2 regions of the Blautia luti genome follow, and region 2 is predicted to be linked to the other one. Evidence: riboswitches for the same ligand, from Rfam matches in the RefSeq annotation. Region 2 holds a riboswitch; the other holds the start of a gene.
What was found. Region 2 has a riboswitch for cyclic di-GMP ahead of R8695_RS14955 (hybrid sensor histidine kinase/response regulator). Riboswitches for the same ligand answer to the same signal wherever they lie in the genome.

Region 1 (7,945 bases), 170 kb from region 2:
TTTTTTATAAGGTGCAGGATTTTTCCTTTAAAAATATCGACCACTTTTCAACATCAGGTCTGGTCACACGACTGACCACTGATATCACAAATGTACAGCAGGCATACATGATGAGTATCCGCCTTCTTGCCAGGGCACCGTTTATGATCATCCTGTCATGGATTATGACACTGACGATCAATAAACCGATCGCAATGCTTTTCCTGATAGTTGTTCCTGTCCTTGGCGGTACACTGATCTTTATTGCGAAAAAGGCACATCCGCATTTCATCAAGGTCTTTGATGAATATGACAACCTGAACAATTCCGTTCAGGAGAATGTAAATGCCTCACGTGTAGTTAAGGCTTTCGTAAGAGAGGACTATGAGATTGAGAAATTCCATGGAATTTCCAGATATGTTTATGATCTGTTTACTAAAGCAGAGAAAATCGTTGCATGGAACTCACCGGTTATGATGTTTGCCATGTATACTGTAATCATTATCATTGTTGCAATTGGCGGAAGAGGAATTGTTCTCGGTGGCATGGAAACCGGTGAGCTGACAAGTATCATTGTCTACGCACTTCAGATTCTCATGTCCCTGAACATGGTAACTTTCGTGTTTGTTATGATCATGATAGCAGAAGCATCCACAGACCGTATTGTAGAGGTTCTGGATGAAGTTCCTGAGATGCAGGATAAAGCTGATGCAGTAAAGAATGTGGCAGATGGTTCCATTGACTTTAATCATGTAGATTTCAGCTATGCAGGAGAGGGAGGAAATCTTTCCCTGAAGGATGTAAATCTTCATATTAAATCCGGTCAGACAGTAGGTATCATCGGCGGAACCGGAAGTGCAAAGTCTACCCTGGTGCAGCTGATCCCCAGACTCTATGATGTCACAAAGGGTAATGTCCAGGTGGGAGGCGTGGATGTACGCAACTACAATCTGGAAGTACTTCGTGACCAGGTTTCCATGGTACTTCAAAAAAATGTGCTGTTCTCAGGAAGCATCTATGACAATATTCGCTGGGGTGATGAACATGCCAGTGAGGAAGAAGTTCGGAGGGTCTGTAAGCTGGCCCAGGCAGATGGATTCGTCAGTGAGTTCCCGGATGGCTACGATACAATGATCGTTCAGGGCGGTAACAACGTATCCGGCGGTCAGAAGCAGCGTCTGTGTATTGCAAGGGCTCTTCTCAAGAAACCGAAGATCCTGATCCTGGATGACTCTACCAGTGCAGTAGATACAAGAACAGATGCCCTGATACGTAAGGCTTTCCGCGAGGAGATCCCGAACACAACAAAGATTATTATCGCACAGCGAGTTTCTTCTATTGAAGATGCAGATCAGATCATCGTACTGGATGACGGTAAGATCGCAGGTGTGGGTACTTCAGAAGAACTGCTGAAGACAAATGATATTTACAGAGAAGTATATGAATCACAGGTCAAAGGAGGCGGAGACGATGAATAAGAAGAAAAAATTAGACCAGAACACCATCCAAACTGCCAAAAGACTTCTGAAATATATGACAGGAACCCATAAGATACAGTTTATCATCGTATTTATCTGCATCTTTATCAGTTCCGCAGCAAGTATTGCAGTATCCCTGTCCCTGAAATTTCTGCTGGATGACTTTATCATCCCGCTGATCGGACAGACAGATCCGAACTTTGCAGAACTCTATAAGGCACTTGCAGTCCTTGGCTGTATTTTTGCACTTGGTGTGATTGCCACATTTATTTATACCCGAATGATGGTTTATATCGGTCAGGGTGTGCTTAAAAGTGTCCGTGATGATATGTTCGAGCATATGCAGACTCTTCCGATCCGCTATTTCGACCAGAATACAAACGGATCTGTCATGAGCCTCTATACTAACGATACAGATACCCTGCGTCAGATGATCAGTCAGGCGATCCCACAGGCACTGATGGCACTGTTTACGATCGTGGTTACCTTTATTTCCATGTTATTGTTAAGTCCGCTGCTTACGATTCTGGCAGTTGTGATTATTTTTATTATGCTGAAGGTTACCAGTAAGATTGGTTCCAACAGTGGCAAATATTTCATCCGTCAACAGGTATCTCTGGCAGATGTGACCGGTTTCGTGGAAGAACGAATGAATGGTCAGCGTGTGGTAAAAGTTTTCAACCACGAAGATAAATCAAAAGAAGAATTCGATAAACTCAACGAAGCACTTTTCGAGAGCTCCGCAAATGCCAATAAATACGGAAATATGATGGGACCGGTGATCGGTAACATCGGTAACCTGCAGTTCGTACTGACAGCAGTACTTGGCGGACTTCTCTCTGTAACTGGTGTGGGTGGCATCACTCTTGGTGTTATGGCTTCCTATTTACAGTTCACAAAGAGTTTCACTCAGCCATTTATGCAGGTGGCACAGCAGTTCAACGCCATCGTTATGGCACTTGCAGGTGCAGAACGTATCTTCAAACTCATTGATGAGAAACCGGAAGAGGATGAAGGTTATGTAGAACTTGTGAATGCAAGAAAAGATGCCAACGGCAACATTACAGAATGTAAAGAAAGAACAGGTATGTGGGCATGGAAACATCCGCATTCCGCAGATGGTTCTGTAACTTACACAGAACTGACCGGAGATGTTCGTTTCGAAGACGTTACATTCGGATACAATCCGGATAAAGTCATTCTGAAAGACATCAGCCTCTTCGCAAAACCTGGACAGAAACTTGCTTTCGTAGGTTCTACAGGCGCAGGAAAGACAACTATCACAAACCTGATCAACCGCTTCTACGATATTCAGGAAGGTAAGATCCGTTACGACGGAATCAATATCACCAAGATTAAGAAAGATGACCTGAGACGTTCTCTGGGAATCGTACTTCAGGATACGCACCTGTTCACAGGAACTATCAAGGAAAACATCCGTTATGGTAAACTGAATGCCACAGATGAGGAAGTATACGAGGCAGCAAGACTGGCTCATGCTGACCAGTTCATCAAGATGCTTCCAAAGGGCTACGACACCATGTTAAGCGGAGACGGCGAAGAACTCTCCCAGGGTCAGCGCCAGCTTCTCTCCATCGCCAGAGCAGCCGTAGCCAACCCGCCGGTACTGATCCTGGATGAAGCAACTTCAAGTATCGATACCCGTACAGAAAGTATCGTACAGAAAGGTATGGATAACCTGATGAAAGGCCGTACCGTATTCGTAATCGCTCACCGACTCTCAACCATCAGAAACAGCGATGCCATCATCGTACTGGATCATGGTAAGATCATCGAGAGAGGCGATCATGAAGACCTCATTAAGATGAGAGGAACTTACTATCAGCTGTATACCGGAAAATTGGAATTATCATAAAACCGAATTGGTCTAACCAAAAAGTGCCTGTCAATCGTCAATAGTAACAGATTGGCAGGCGCTTTTATATATATATTACTGATAAAACCGAAAATTGTACGAAATATGCAAAAAGTGAACGTAAAATTGTACAATATAACGGACTGGTACCGGTTGACAAATTTTTGTCCCAAGAGGTATAATATGAGAAGCATGGTGAAACGTACGAAACTGAATATGGAATTGGCAAACCTGGTGTGAGCCAGGGACGCAAAGCTTGGAGCCTTTGATAAAAAAGTATTTACATACATAAGAGGAGTATTAATCCGGGAAGGATTAATTTATAAGGTAGTTCGGCTGCAATTATTTTTTATCAAAGAATAATTGTGGCTTTTTTTGTATGTTAAAAGTCAGAAAAAGTCAAAAATATGACTTAATAAAATCAAAAATAAGCATCAAAAAGAAACATTTCTGCACAGAAACAAATGCAGTGAGAAATAAACTTGGATGGAGAGCATAATGACTGAAAAAGAGCTGCGGCGTTTAAGCCGCACAGATTTACTGGAAATGCTCCTGGAACAGAGCAAAGAAGTGCAGCGCCTGCAGCAGGAGCTGGAGGAGACGAAGCAGAAGCTGGAAGACCGGAGACTGATGGAACAGGAAGCCGGATCTATCGCGGAAGCAGCACTTCGGATCAATAAGGTATTCGAGGCAGCACAGCAGGCAGCAGACCAGTATCTGGAGAATATCAGACAGCATGCAGACAGGCGGGAGAATGAAAGCATTCAGCATGAGGAAGCATAAGAAAAAAGAAATTACTTCCCTGCCCACAGTCTCACAGCTGGAGGCAGAGTTAAACAGAAGTAAATACAGGCACCGGTTTTATCAGGTGCTGCGCAATACCATCGGTACACTGATCGCAGTAGCAGCCGCGGCAGTTCTGATCGCCGTACTGTTACTTCCGGTACTGCAGATATATGGAAATTCCATGTATCCCACTATTCAGGAAGGTCAGATCGTGGTATCTGTGAAAGGTGCAGATTTCACCCAGGGAGATGTGATCGCTTTCTACTATAATAATAAGATTCTGGTGAAGCGAATGATCGCAGGTCCCGGAAGCTGGGTAGATATCGATGAGAAGGGAAATGTCACAGTGGACGGCGACCCCCTGGACGAACCCTATCTGGTAGAGAAGTCTCTGGGAGACTGCAATATCAAACTCCCCTATCAGGTGCCGGATGGCAGATACTTCGTGATGGGAGATCACAGATCCACTTCCATTGACAGCCGAAATACATCAGTAGGCTGCGTGGCAGAGGAGCAGATCGTAGGAAAGATTGTATTCAGGCTTTGGCCTTTGAGTTCAGCAGGTCCTGTGAAGTAAGGGGAACAGGAAAAGGGAAAAGGAGAGATGTCAGATGAAAAATACGTTGTTGCATCAGGCGGCGAAGTTCAAGCTGCAGAACCGGAAGCATAAACGCTGGCAGAAAGCGGTCAGTATTCTGGCATGTATAGTAGTTTTCTGTACTGTATATGCGCTGATCCTTCCGGCACTTACTGCAGAGGGAACTCCTCACTGTGGAATAGAAGAACATACTCATACGGATGAATGTTATGAGAACCGTCTGATCTGCGGGAAAGAAGAAGGCGAAGGAGCACACACCCATACGGATGAATGTTATACCCAGGAACAGACGCTGATCTGCGGACTGGAAGAGGGTGAAGGTGCTCATACTCATACAGAAGAGTGCTATGATGAGGAAGGCAATCTGATCTGCGGACTGGAAGAGAATGAAGGACACCAGCACACAGAGGAATGCTACCAGACAGAGGACATTCTCACCTGTGACCAGGAGGAGAGCGAAGGACATCAGCACACAGCAGAATGCTACGAGCAGGTACTTGCCTGTGGTAAAGAAGAGCATGCACATTCACTGGCATGCTACTCTGACCCGAATGCAGATGTAGAAGATGCAGATACATGGCAGAATTCTGTAAGCTCTGTATCCCTGACAGGAAACTGGGGCAGCGATCTGGCAGCCATCGCCCAGACACAGATCGGCTACAGAGAAAGCACTTCCAATTATAATGTAGCAGAAGACGGCGCCACAATGAACGGCTACACCCGCTACGGCGCATGGGCAGGCGACCCGTACCGCGATAACTGGTCCGCACAGTTCACAGACTTCTGTCTCAGCTATGCAGGCATCCCGTCATCCGCAATGGTACAGCCATCAGACTGCTGGGAATGGGCACCGGTCTCCAAAGAAGGCTACACCCCGAACACCGGCGACCTGATCATCCTCGACGGCAACCAGGACGGCACCCCCGACCACGCCGGAATCGTCCTCAACGCCAATGACGCCCAGGTAACTACCGTGATCGGCGACTCTGATAAAGAAGTAAAACAGAATACATACAACCTGGACAACGCGATCATCGTCGGCTACGTAACCATGCCACGCAACCCGAACTTCGACTATGGCGACGCAGAACCGGCAGCGGACGATGCAGACGCACAGGAACCGGACAATAATAATATAGAAGAAACTCCGACGGCGGAGCCGGAGGAGACACCGGAACCAGCACAGGCAGCTGAAGAAGACGAAGATGATGCACCGGAAGCACTGGATGATGAGACGAGTTCTATGGCAGCTACCGGAGAAGATGGAGATGCGGTTAATCAGCGTATTAAAGTTGAATTGTCAGCATCAAAACCAGAAGATAACACTGGCGAGCCACTTTCTGCAAAAGTTGTATCAACATATTCTCAGGCAAATAATCCTAACTCTAAAGCAACTGTTTATGTTAAAGTTGGAAAGCTGCCAGAAGGAGTGCATATAGAGGGATTTAAAAATGGAAAGCGGACTGTAAACTATAATGGTGGAAAGGATGCGCTGGAATTAGAACTAGTGGAGGAAAATGGAGAATATTATATTAAATATGAACAGCCTGCTGGTTCTACAATTGAGTTCGATGTAGAGTTGAGTTCTACAAATGGAACAATGCCCGCTAAGACACAGATGACGTTATCTGTAGATGAAACCAGAACGAAAGCTCCTGAGGGAACATCAGGAACAGATTATTTAGGTGATTCTCAAACTCTTACATGGGTTGCAAAGAATGAGTGGTATCCGGTTTCAAAGAAAGTAAATAATCAGAAGCAGGCGTATACAGAGGTATCAGGATCAAATCTGACAGGAAATTATGAATATACTATTGAAGCAAATCACTCTAATGGAGAAAATTATGGTGAAATCTGGACAGATTATGTGAAAGTGACAGATATATTTACCTTGCCTGATAATATATCATTCCCCAAGGGGGTAAAAGTAAAAGATGGAAAGGTTGTAACTTCAGATGAAGAAACAATCTTGGAATTTACAAATTTGCAGGGAGGAACTGTCGAGAATCTGAACATTAATGGAAAGACAGTTACTTATACTCTAAAGATTCCGAATCAGAATATGAATGGTAATGTTCCAACTAAGGAACAGGCGCATCTTAACCTTAAGATGCAGTTGAATGCAAGTAAACTGCAGGTGCCGGAAGATTACAAGAATCGGGAGAATTCAGAAATTCAAAAAGATATTATCCGGAATCATGTTAAAATTGCGCCACATCCATATAAAGAATATCCGGTTAAAGAGACAGAGGATGATGCACTTATTATACCTTCCAGGGAACCGGAAAAGATTGTTGTAGGTAAAAAAGCAGATAATACTAGTGTTAAAAATGGTGTTAAAGCGGGAGATACTATTACTTATACTTTGTCAGTGAAAAATGAAGGTACAAATGAAATTATAGTAAAAGACTCGAAAGGTAATTATTACAAGGTTACTGATACTTTACCGCAATATTTGGAATTAACGGATGCACAGATAGCAGATTTGAAGAGCAAGAATATTACTGTAACTAAAAATAAAAATAATGGTATTTACACTCTTGAATGGATTCCAAGTGAAAGTAATATCGCATCTGGTGAAACGAAAGAAGTTAGTTTTACGGTAAAAGTAAAAGATGCTGATGATTCAGCCATGAAGGATTTGAGCAATAACAGTGATATTTCTAATCAGGCTCAGTATAAAAATCAATATACAGAGAACGTAAAGGTTAAATATCATAAAGGCTATACAACTGTAAAAAAGGAATCAAATGCCAATGGTGTATTGAATAATGGAGCTGAAGTTATCTATAAGATCACTGTTGAAAATCCAACAGATATTCCGGTTGCTAATGAAACGCTTAAGGACGTGTTGCCGAATGGACTGGAATTTATATCTGCGCAGTTTAATAGTACGGAAATCACAAAAAGCCAGAAAAATATTTCGTTGAGTGACGGGCATAAAGTTGACTTTGATGTGAATGGACAGAATCTACAGTGGACTGTTGATAAAATTGGTGCACATGAGCAACTTACTTTTACATACAAGTGTAGAGTAAATACAGATAAAACAGGTGGAAATACTGTACTGAAGAATAATGTAACAACTGGGTCAGGCGGCAGCGGTAATACAGATATTACTGTAAAGAACCCGATAGTAATAAATAAAACGGTTGATAAAGATACAAGTAAAGTTTATTCAGATGAACAGGAATTTAATTATACGATTACTCTTAAGAATGATGAAAG
Region 2 (7,945 bases):
CCAGTTCCTTTCCATTTATTACTGTTTCATAACCTGCGTGTCAGTGACCTTGCTTTCCCAATTAAAACAGAGGGCTTATCCAATTCGGGTAAACATCAAAACGGTGCAAAAAAAGTTCCACGTAAAAAACTTTTACAGGAACTTTTTTCATAAACATCTCAGGTTTTTGGCTGATCTGCCTATAAATCTGCCAACAAAACTTCTGATACATATTATACATTTCATATACTTTCATGTCTACAATTATTTACTGCTATGAAGTATAAAGTACACCTCGTATTACTGTTCACTCCGTTCTCAGTAACAAATAAGTTACAGCCAGCTCTCCAGAACATCATTCAGCTTATTCATATCCAGCGGTTTCGCAATATGTCCATTCATGCCTGTATTTTTTGCCAGCTGTACATCTTCTGCAAAAGCATTTGCAGTCATGGCAACAATCGGAAGTCTTCCCTGTTCGCCCGGAAGGCTCCTGATTGCTGCGGTTGCCTCATAACCATTCATGACAGGCATTTGAATATCCATAAAAATAAGATCATACAAACCTTTCGGAGAAGCTTCCACTTTTTCAACTGCAATTTTTCCATTTTCCGCTGTTTCCACTTCTGCCCCTGTCATCTGCAGAATTTCAACAGCAATTTCTCTGTTCAGCTCATTATCCTCAACCAGCAGAATCCTTTTTCCTGTATAATCTGCTTCTGACAGATCATCCAGATAATTTCTTGCTGTTTTTTCTTTTCTGCCTGAAGTAAACTGCCGCAGTGTTGCCGTCAGCCGGGAACGGAACAGCGGTTTTGCAATAAAAGCATCTACGCCTGCAGCCTTTGCTTCTTCTTCGATCTCGCTGAATTCATAAGATGTCAGTACAATAATGGTAATCTCTTTCCCTATCCGTTCCCGGATCTGTCTGGCTGTTTCAATTCCGTCCATATCCGGCATTTTCCAGTCTAAAATAACAGCAAAGTAATCATTTTTTAGCTCATGACGTGCATAACAGCGCTCAACGGCTTCTCTGCCGGAAAGGACCCATTCGCCTGTAATACCGACTTCTTTCAGCGTGGCAACTGCACTTTCACAGCATGTCCTATCATCATCCACAACCAGAACCGGCAGATTCATCAAATCTCTGTCCTGTTCTTTTTCTTTTTCCTGAAGCTCCAGATAAATTGTTACTGTAATTTTAGTTCCCTTGTGTAAGGTGCTGTCCACTTTAATATTGCCATTCATCAGGTTCACAATATTTCTGCTGATCGCCATTCCCAGACCGGTTCCCTGAACCTTGGTTGTCCGGTGGTCATCTGCGCGGCTGAAAGGATCAAACATGATTTTCTGGAATTCCGGCGTCATACCGATTCCATTATCTTCAATCGTAAATTCATAGCATCCAAGTTCTGAAAATCCATTTGGCTTTTCCTCTATGGAAAAAATAATATTCCCACCATCTGGCGTATACTTGATTGCATTGCTCATCAAATTCACAAATACCTGCTGGATTCTCAGGCTGTCACCACAGACAGCCTCATGTTCAATATGATTGATGTGTATATCAAAATTATGTTTATGTTCATCAAGCACCGGTTTCGTAAGTGTAATAAGATTATCTACCAGCTCTGACAGATTGAAATCTTCCTGTGCCAGTGTCATTTTTCCACTTTCAATACGTGCCATATCCAATACTTCATTGATCAGCCCCAGCAGATGGCGGCTTGATTCTGTGATCTTACTGAGACATTCAATAACTCTATCCTGGCTCTCAATATTTGCTCCTGCGATTGCCGTCAGACCCACAATCGCATTCATTGGTGTCCGGATATCATGTGACATATTGGAAAGGAATTCTGTCTTCGCTCGATTTGCATTTTCTGCGGACCGGTAAGCCTCTTTCAGTGCCTGACGGGATTCAATCTCTGCTTTCTTCTCCTGTGTCACATCCATGGATGCCAGCAATACCTTTTCCAGCTTTCCGTTCTTCCATTCCAAGGGAATATAAGAAGCGATTTTATAAGTCTTTTCATCCAGGCTGCAATACTCAAACTTATAAATATCATTTTCACTTTTCAGTTTTTTCCGAATATTATCCGGGGCTATCAGGATATCTATAGCTTCCAATGGTTCCAGTGTCTTATATTTTTCAAGAACCTGCATCTGAAAATCATGATAAAATCCCAGAGGTTTATATATCATCTGTCCATTCAGATTGTAGAATTCATATCTGTCATTTTCCAGATCACAGACAACAAAACGGTCAACCAGACGCACAATACTCTGAATCAGCTGCCCCATGGAAGCATTATCCGCTGCCATCTGCAGATGCCGTGCGCTCTCTACCTTTGCCTCTGTGATATCACGCAGAAAGATCATGGCATATTCTGAATCCTCTATCTCGCCACGTATAATCACATTGCGGACCCATCGTTCTTCTCCATCCAGAGTGATTCGGCACTCTAAAGATAATTCTGTTTCCAGACCTTTCAGTTTTTCTGCAATATAACCACGGTCATAAAAAGCAGCTACCGCTTTCTTATCTGTTTCCACAACATAGGAATCCACCAAATGCCGGATCAGTTCATCCCATGTACGACTCTGTTCAAAAACTGTCATCAGGGACGGTTCAACCTTAAAGGTATCAAATGTGTTTGCTTCCAGGTTTACATAATATTCGCACAGATCTGTTTTCGTAAAGGCACGGTGGAAAGCAGCTGACTTTTGTGCCTGCATAGACTCTTTTTTTTCTGCATCAATATTGATAAATATGCCGGCAATCCTGCTGGCAGAACCATCCAAACGGCGTATTACTTCTGCCGATGCCCGAAACCACTGGTATTGATTATCCTTCATTCTCATACGATACTCTACCTGGTATTTTATCTGGTTCGTCTTATCCTTAATTGCCGCCTGAAGCTGCACCATTACTCTTTCTTTATCCTGTGGATGCAGAAGATCTGACCAGGATTCCAGTTTATTCGGAAAATCCAGAGTGTCATGATAGCCAAGCATTTTTCGGAATTCATGACTCCAGTTTGCATTCACAATCTCACTGTTTTCGTCACAGTCAAAATACCAGAAGCCGGAATAGATAGCCTCATTGAGCAGTGTCAAATTTACATGATCCCAGTTGACCTGTACGGACATAACCCAGATCTGTCTGCCCGCCTCATCTGTCGCATCCTCTTTACAAAGCCGTACATTTTTCACTGTACCGTCTGCTGCAAGGATCTGTGCTTCCCCTGTTCCGTGAAGCTGCAAAAAACGGTCTCGCTCCAGTATATCTTCCTCGTCATAAAAGAAGTTTCTCAATGAGCCTTTTGTCTGTTCCATGAAAGTATCGAATGTATATCCTGTACTATGCAACAGCAGATTATTCACAGACAAAATAGACAGGTTTTGGTCATAAGATCCTGTCATTATACCTACCCCGCCATTATTTTCCAGTGTTTTCTGTACGGCCTGTGACATGGCCTGTGTCTGTCCCGTTACAGTCTCACCTAAAGAATATATTTTGTCTTCATAATTTCCCATTTTATAAAAATCCTCTCTTCATCCTGCCTTTATCTGTATACAGAGAACCTGTACCTGTCAGTTTTCGTACCCTTTTAGGCATATAAAAAGGACACCTGCCAAAATATGCCAGTGTCCCTACTATATTTCTTTAAAATCACACATCTATATAGTATAAAAGTTATCAAAATCTCTTCCGTTTTCACATCTTTTCCATATATAATATGGAAGCAGTTGCAACCGGCTGACCTGGTCAAACTTGCTGACTTTAGCCCCTTCTGGCTTTGCGTCCCTGCCTTTCAACAGGTTTGCCTTTAAATAATTTCCATTTTTATCAAAAATACCACGAATGTTTTTACACGTCAATAATAAATTCCATTGCCGCAGGCAATCTGGAATGAATTTCGGCTACGTTACTGAAAACATAATGAACAATAACGTTGTAAAGAGCATGCTGATTGTGGGAATACTTTTTTATTTCCGGTCAAAAGCAAGGCATACAGGTACCGGATCCTGAATTTCCATTCTGTCAGGTTCTACCATGCAGTCATAGGCCAGAATATGTACACCTGCCCATTGATCTCCACATGTGCAATAAAACGATTGGGGCGATCTATGAAACGACCCTCTGTGATATGTTCGTACTTCGTTTTTTCTGCTCCTCTTTACGCATTGTATACATACCATAGCATGTTTTCCCCATACCTACAACATTTTCACCTTAGGAAACTTTTATATCTGTCTGATTTTACCTATGTTTTAAAAAAAATTCATTCCGTTTTTTCATTTCTGTGCTATAATGTTCCATCATAAAAATATCCGATATATAAATTGAGGTAAAACAGGTGAAGAAAAAAAATCTTGTGCCTCTTATGGTTTTTTTACTGGGCATGTGCCTTGTTGGTTTCATCGTATACAAAACAGACACTCACGAAAAATGGCAGAGACGCACAACCGCACAATTAAATGTATCAACCTACGGTGAACGTATTAAAAATGAAATTACAAATGGAATTGCGATCACAGATACTCTGAAACAGGTTCTGATCAGTGAAAATGGAGATATCAAGCAATTTGATACGATTGCAGAAAATCTTATATCTGATTCTATTGAAAGTGTACAGCTTGCTCCGGATGGTGTTGTAACAGATATTTATCCTGCTGAGAGAAACGAGGCAGGTAAAATTGATCTGCTCCATGATAAAGACCGTGGCAGAATTTCCTGTTATGCAAGAGACAACCATACAATCATTACACAGGGACCCTTTAAATTGACACAGGGCGGCTATGGAATTGCAGTCCGCAATCCGGTCTACCTGAATGATGAGCACGGACAGGCGTATTTCTGGGGATTTACCATTGTTATCCTGCGTGTTCCTGATATTTTTTCCGACTCGATCCATGCACTTTCAGGTTTTGGATATGAGTACAGACTTTCCAAAACAGAAACTCCCTGGAGTGACACTTATAAACCCGTTTACCAGTCAGATGGTCAGATAACGCAGCCGGTTTCTTATGATTTTACCATAGGGAAAGAAAGCTGGAAGTTCGAAGTAACTCCTGAAAGCGGGTGGAGAAACAATCTATTGATCGTAACAGTCAGCACGATTTTTACCGCTATCACCTTACTTCTGTCAGGGCTTACCAGGGTATGTCTGGTATCAAAAGAAAACAAAAATAAATTTCAGATACTGGCACGCACGGATTCTCTTACAGGTATTTACAACCGCTATGGATTTGACGAATCAGCAGAAAAGATGATGGATAAAAATCCGAAAGGACATTTTGTGGCCGCACTCCTTGATCTCGATGATTTTAAGTTTATTAATGATATTTATGGCCACGCCTATGGAGACAAAGCATTAAAGAGTCTGGCAGACAGCATGAAAACATTTTTCCCATCTGATGCATTACTGGGAAGAAACGGTGGGGATGAGTTCTGTATTCTTTTACAAAATTATACCTGCGAAGATGCAAAAGAACTGCTGCAGCAATTTACCGGACTTCCAAAGACATTCTCATACAAGGGAAAAGAACAGTCATTTAACATTTCTCTGGGATATGCGGAATATCCCACATTTGCAGCCAGCCGTTCACAGCTCATGCGCTGTGCTGATGCAGCCCTCTATGCAATAAAACTTCATGGAAAAAACGGATGTATGGCTTACAGGGAAGGTCTTCAGTCAGGAATCCGTAAACAACTGGGATTCGCATTTAAAGATGTCTCTGAACACCTTCCGGGTGCATTTATCATATACAGAGCGGACAAAGACGATGACGAACTCTTTTATGCAAACCATGAGTTCCTTCATATGACCGGATATAAAGATATGGACGAACTGTTCAGACTCACCAATAAGCGCTTCCGCAGCCTGATCCGAGAAGATGAACAGAAACAGATCGAATCCAGTATCTGGGAACAGATTGATAGTGGTAATAAAAATGACTATATTCACTTTCACCTTCGAAAGGCTGACGGATCCTATCTTTCTGTCCTCGATCACGGAAGAATCGTAGAAAGCCAGCAATACGGAAGAGTATTCTATGTATTGTTCATGGACTGGGAGGCTATGCATATTCATTACAGCGATAAATTTTCCGGATAATAACAGACATACGACTGTTTTTCACGAAACCATAGTTCAGACAACTGCCATGCTTTTTCTTCTGTCTTTATATGCCAGAAACAGAATTGTCAGAAACGTAACTGTCTCCGCTGCAAGAAGAGAGATCCAGATTCCATTTAATCCAAATAATTTCGCAAGTATAACTGCGCAGATAACAATAGCAATAATTCCTCTCAGTAATGATCCGACAATCGCAATTTTCGGTTCATCTACTGCTGAGAAATATGCCACCAGTACAATATTGATTCCTGCCACTATAAATCCAAGGAAATACAGACGCAGTCCTGTATGTGCATAATTCAATAACTGAACATTGTTTTCACTGTTGAAAATGCTGATCAGCGTGTCGGTTGAAGTCCAGATGATCAATTGGATCAGTGCTTCTACAGCAAGACATACGAGCAGGCTCCATTTCAGAAGTTTTCTTACCTGAGTGGGCTGACCTTTTCCGTAGCTTTCACTGATCAGGGGCTGTGCTCCCTGGGCCAGACCGTTGAAAATTGCAAATGCCACGATAGAAAGGTTTGCCACAACTCCATAGGCTGCTACACCCATATTTCCCGCGATTCCCAAGATCAGGAAGTTAAATACAATGGCGATCACACCGGAAGACAATTCCCCGACAAATGCGGAAACTCCCAGCTGACAGCAGGAAATCAGGTGTCTGAATGACGGTTTTTTCCAATGGAATCCTACATGGTTTCTGCTGCTCCTGTAGTGTGTGGCACAGACGCTCATTGTTACGATCGGACAGATTGCAGTAGCAAGTCCTGCTCCGGAAAATCCCAGACCGACAGGAAACATGAATATATAATCAAATATAATGTTAAAGATACTTCCACTGATGGAACCGATCATTGCAATAGAAGGCGCTCCATCGTTTCTGGCAAATGCAGTAAATGTATAATTTGACATGAAGAATGGTGTTGCGATCAGAATAATTCTCACATAGTTTCGTCCAAGTCCGATCAGTCCGGCATCTGCACCCAACAAAGCCAATGCTTTGTCCGGAATAAAGATTCCGATCAGCATAAATGGAACTGCAGCCAGTATACTCCAGGTTACTGACTGTACGAAATAATGTTCTGTATTTTCTCCTTTTGCCCTGCTTATGGCATACCTGGTAGCGGAACCAATCCCGATCATAGCCCCAATCGCATAGATCAGTCCATAAACCGGCAGGATCAAATTGAGAACTGCCAGTCCGTCAGCACCGGAATATACAGATATAAAGAAAGTATCTGCCAGAACATAAACGGAAATCCCGATCATTCCGGCAACACTCTGGGTTACATATCTGGTGAATCTTTTCAGCATAATACTCCGCTCCTTCGTTATATTGTCAGCATTGTCTTCCTTTCATCTGCAGACTTATCTCACCATTATACCCATATAAAACAAAAATGCAACCACAAAAACTCCAGACATAAAAATCTCCTTAAGCAGATTTTTTAATGCTGCTCAAGGAGACTCTGTTGATATTCGCAATTCACTTCACGACACTCTTTATTTTACCCGGTTTTTTTTCAGGTCTTCTACAATTTCATTGTAACGTTTTTTATTCAGGCGATAGAAAAACAGTACAATTGCTGTCACTATCCATAAAACTCCCGGAATTGTAGTAAAGGAATGTCTCATAATACTGAGAACAGCCGGATTCTGTACATGATTTGCCACATATCCATATTTTCCAAGAAGTGCTGCAAGTAGAGCAGTTCCTATTGCCATGCCAATTTTATTTCCCAGTGACACAAATGCATATTGAAAACCATCATTCCTTAAGCCCGTTTTCCACTCTCCGTATTCTACGCAGTCGGGAA

Region 1: it holds a riboswitch for cyclic di-GMP, as region 2 does, so the genes downstream of both, R8695_RS15770 (DNA repair protein) here and R8695_RS14955 (hybrid sensor histidine kinase/response regulator) in region 2, are expected to answer to the same signal.

The regions. Positions count from the first base shown of each region.
Region 1 covers NZ_AP028156.1:3,408,701-3,416,645, reverse strand. Annotated here, with positions in the region: gene R8695_RS15780 (ABC transporter ATP-binding protein) at 1-1,457, shown strand, start outside; gene R8695_RS15775 (ABC transporter ATP-binding protein) at 1,450-3,333, shown strand; cyclic di-GMP riboswitch class I at 3,548-3,677, shown strand; gene R8695_RS15770 (DNA repair protein) at 3,832-4,116, shown strand; gene lepB (signal peptidase I) at 4,088-4,696, shown strand; gene R8695_RS15760 (LPXTG cell wall anchor domain-containing protein) at 4,731-7,945, shown strand, end outside.
Region 2 covers NZ_AP028156.1:3,235,849-3,243,793, forward strand. Annotated here, with positions in the region: gene R8695_RS14955 (hybrid sensor histidine kinase/response regulator) at 313-3,519, opposite strand; cyclic di-GMP riboswitch class I at 3,731-3,821, opposite strand; gene R8695_RS14960 (diguanylate cyclase domain-containing protein) at 4,344-6,104, shown strand; gene R8695_RS14965 (MATE family efflux transporter) at 6,141-7,442, opposite strand; gene R8695_RS14970 (MFS transporter) at 7,632-7,945, opposite strand, start outside.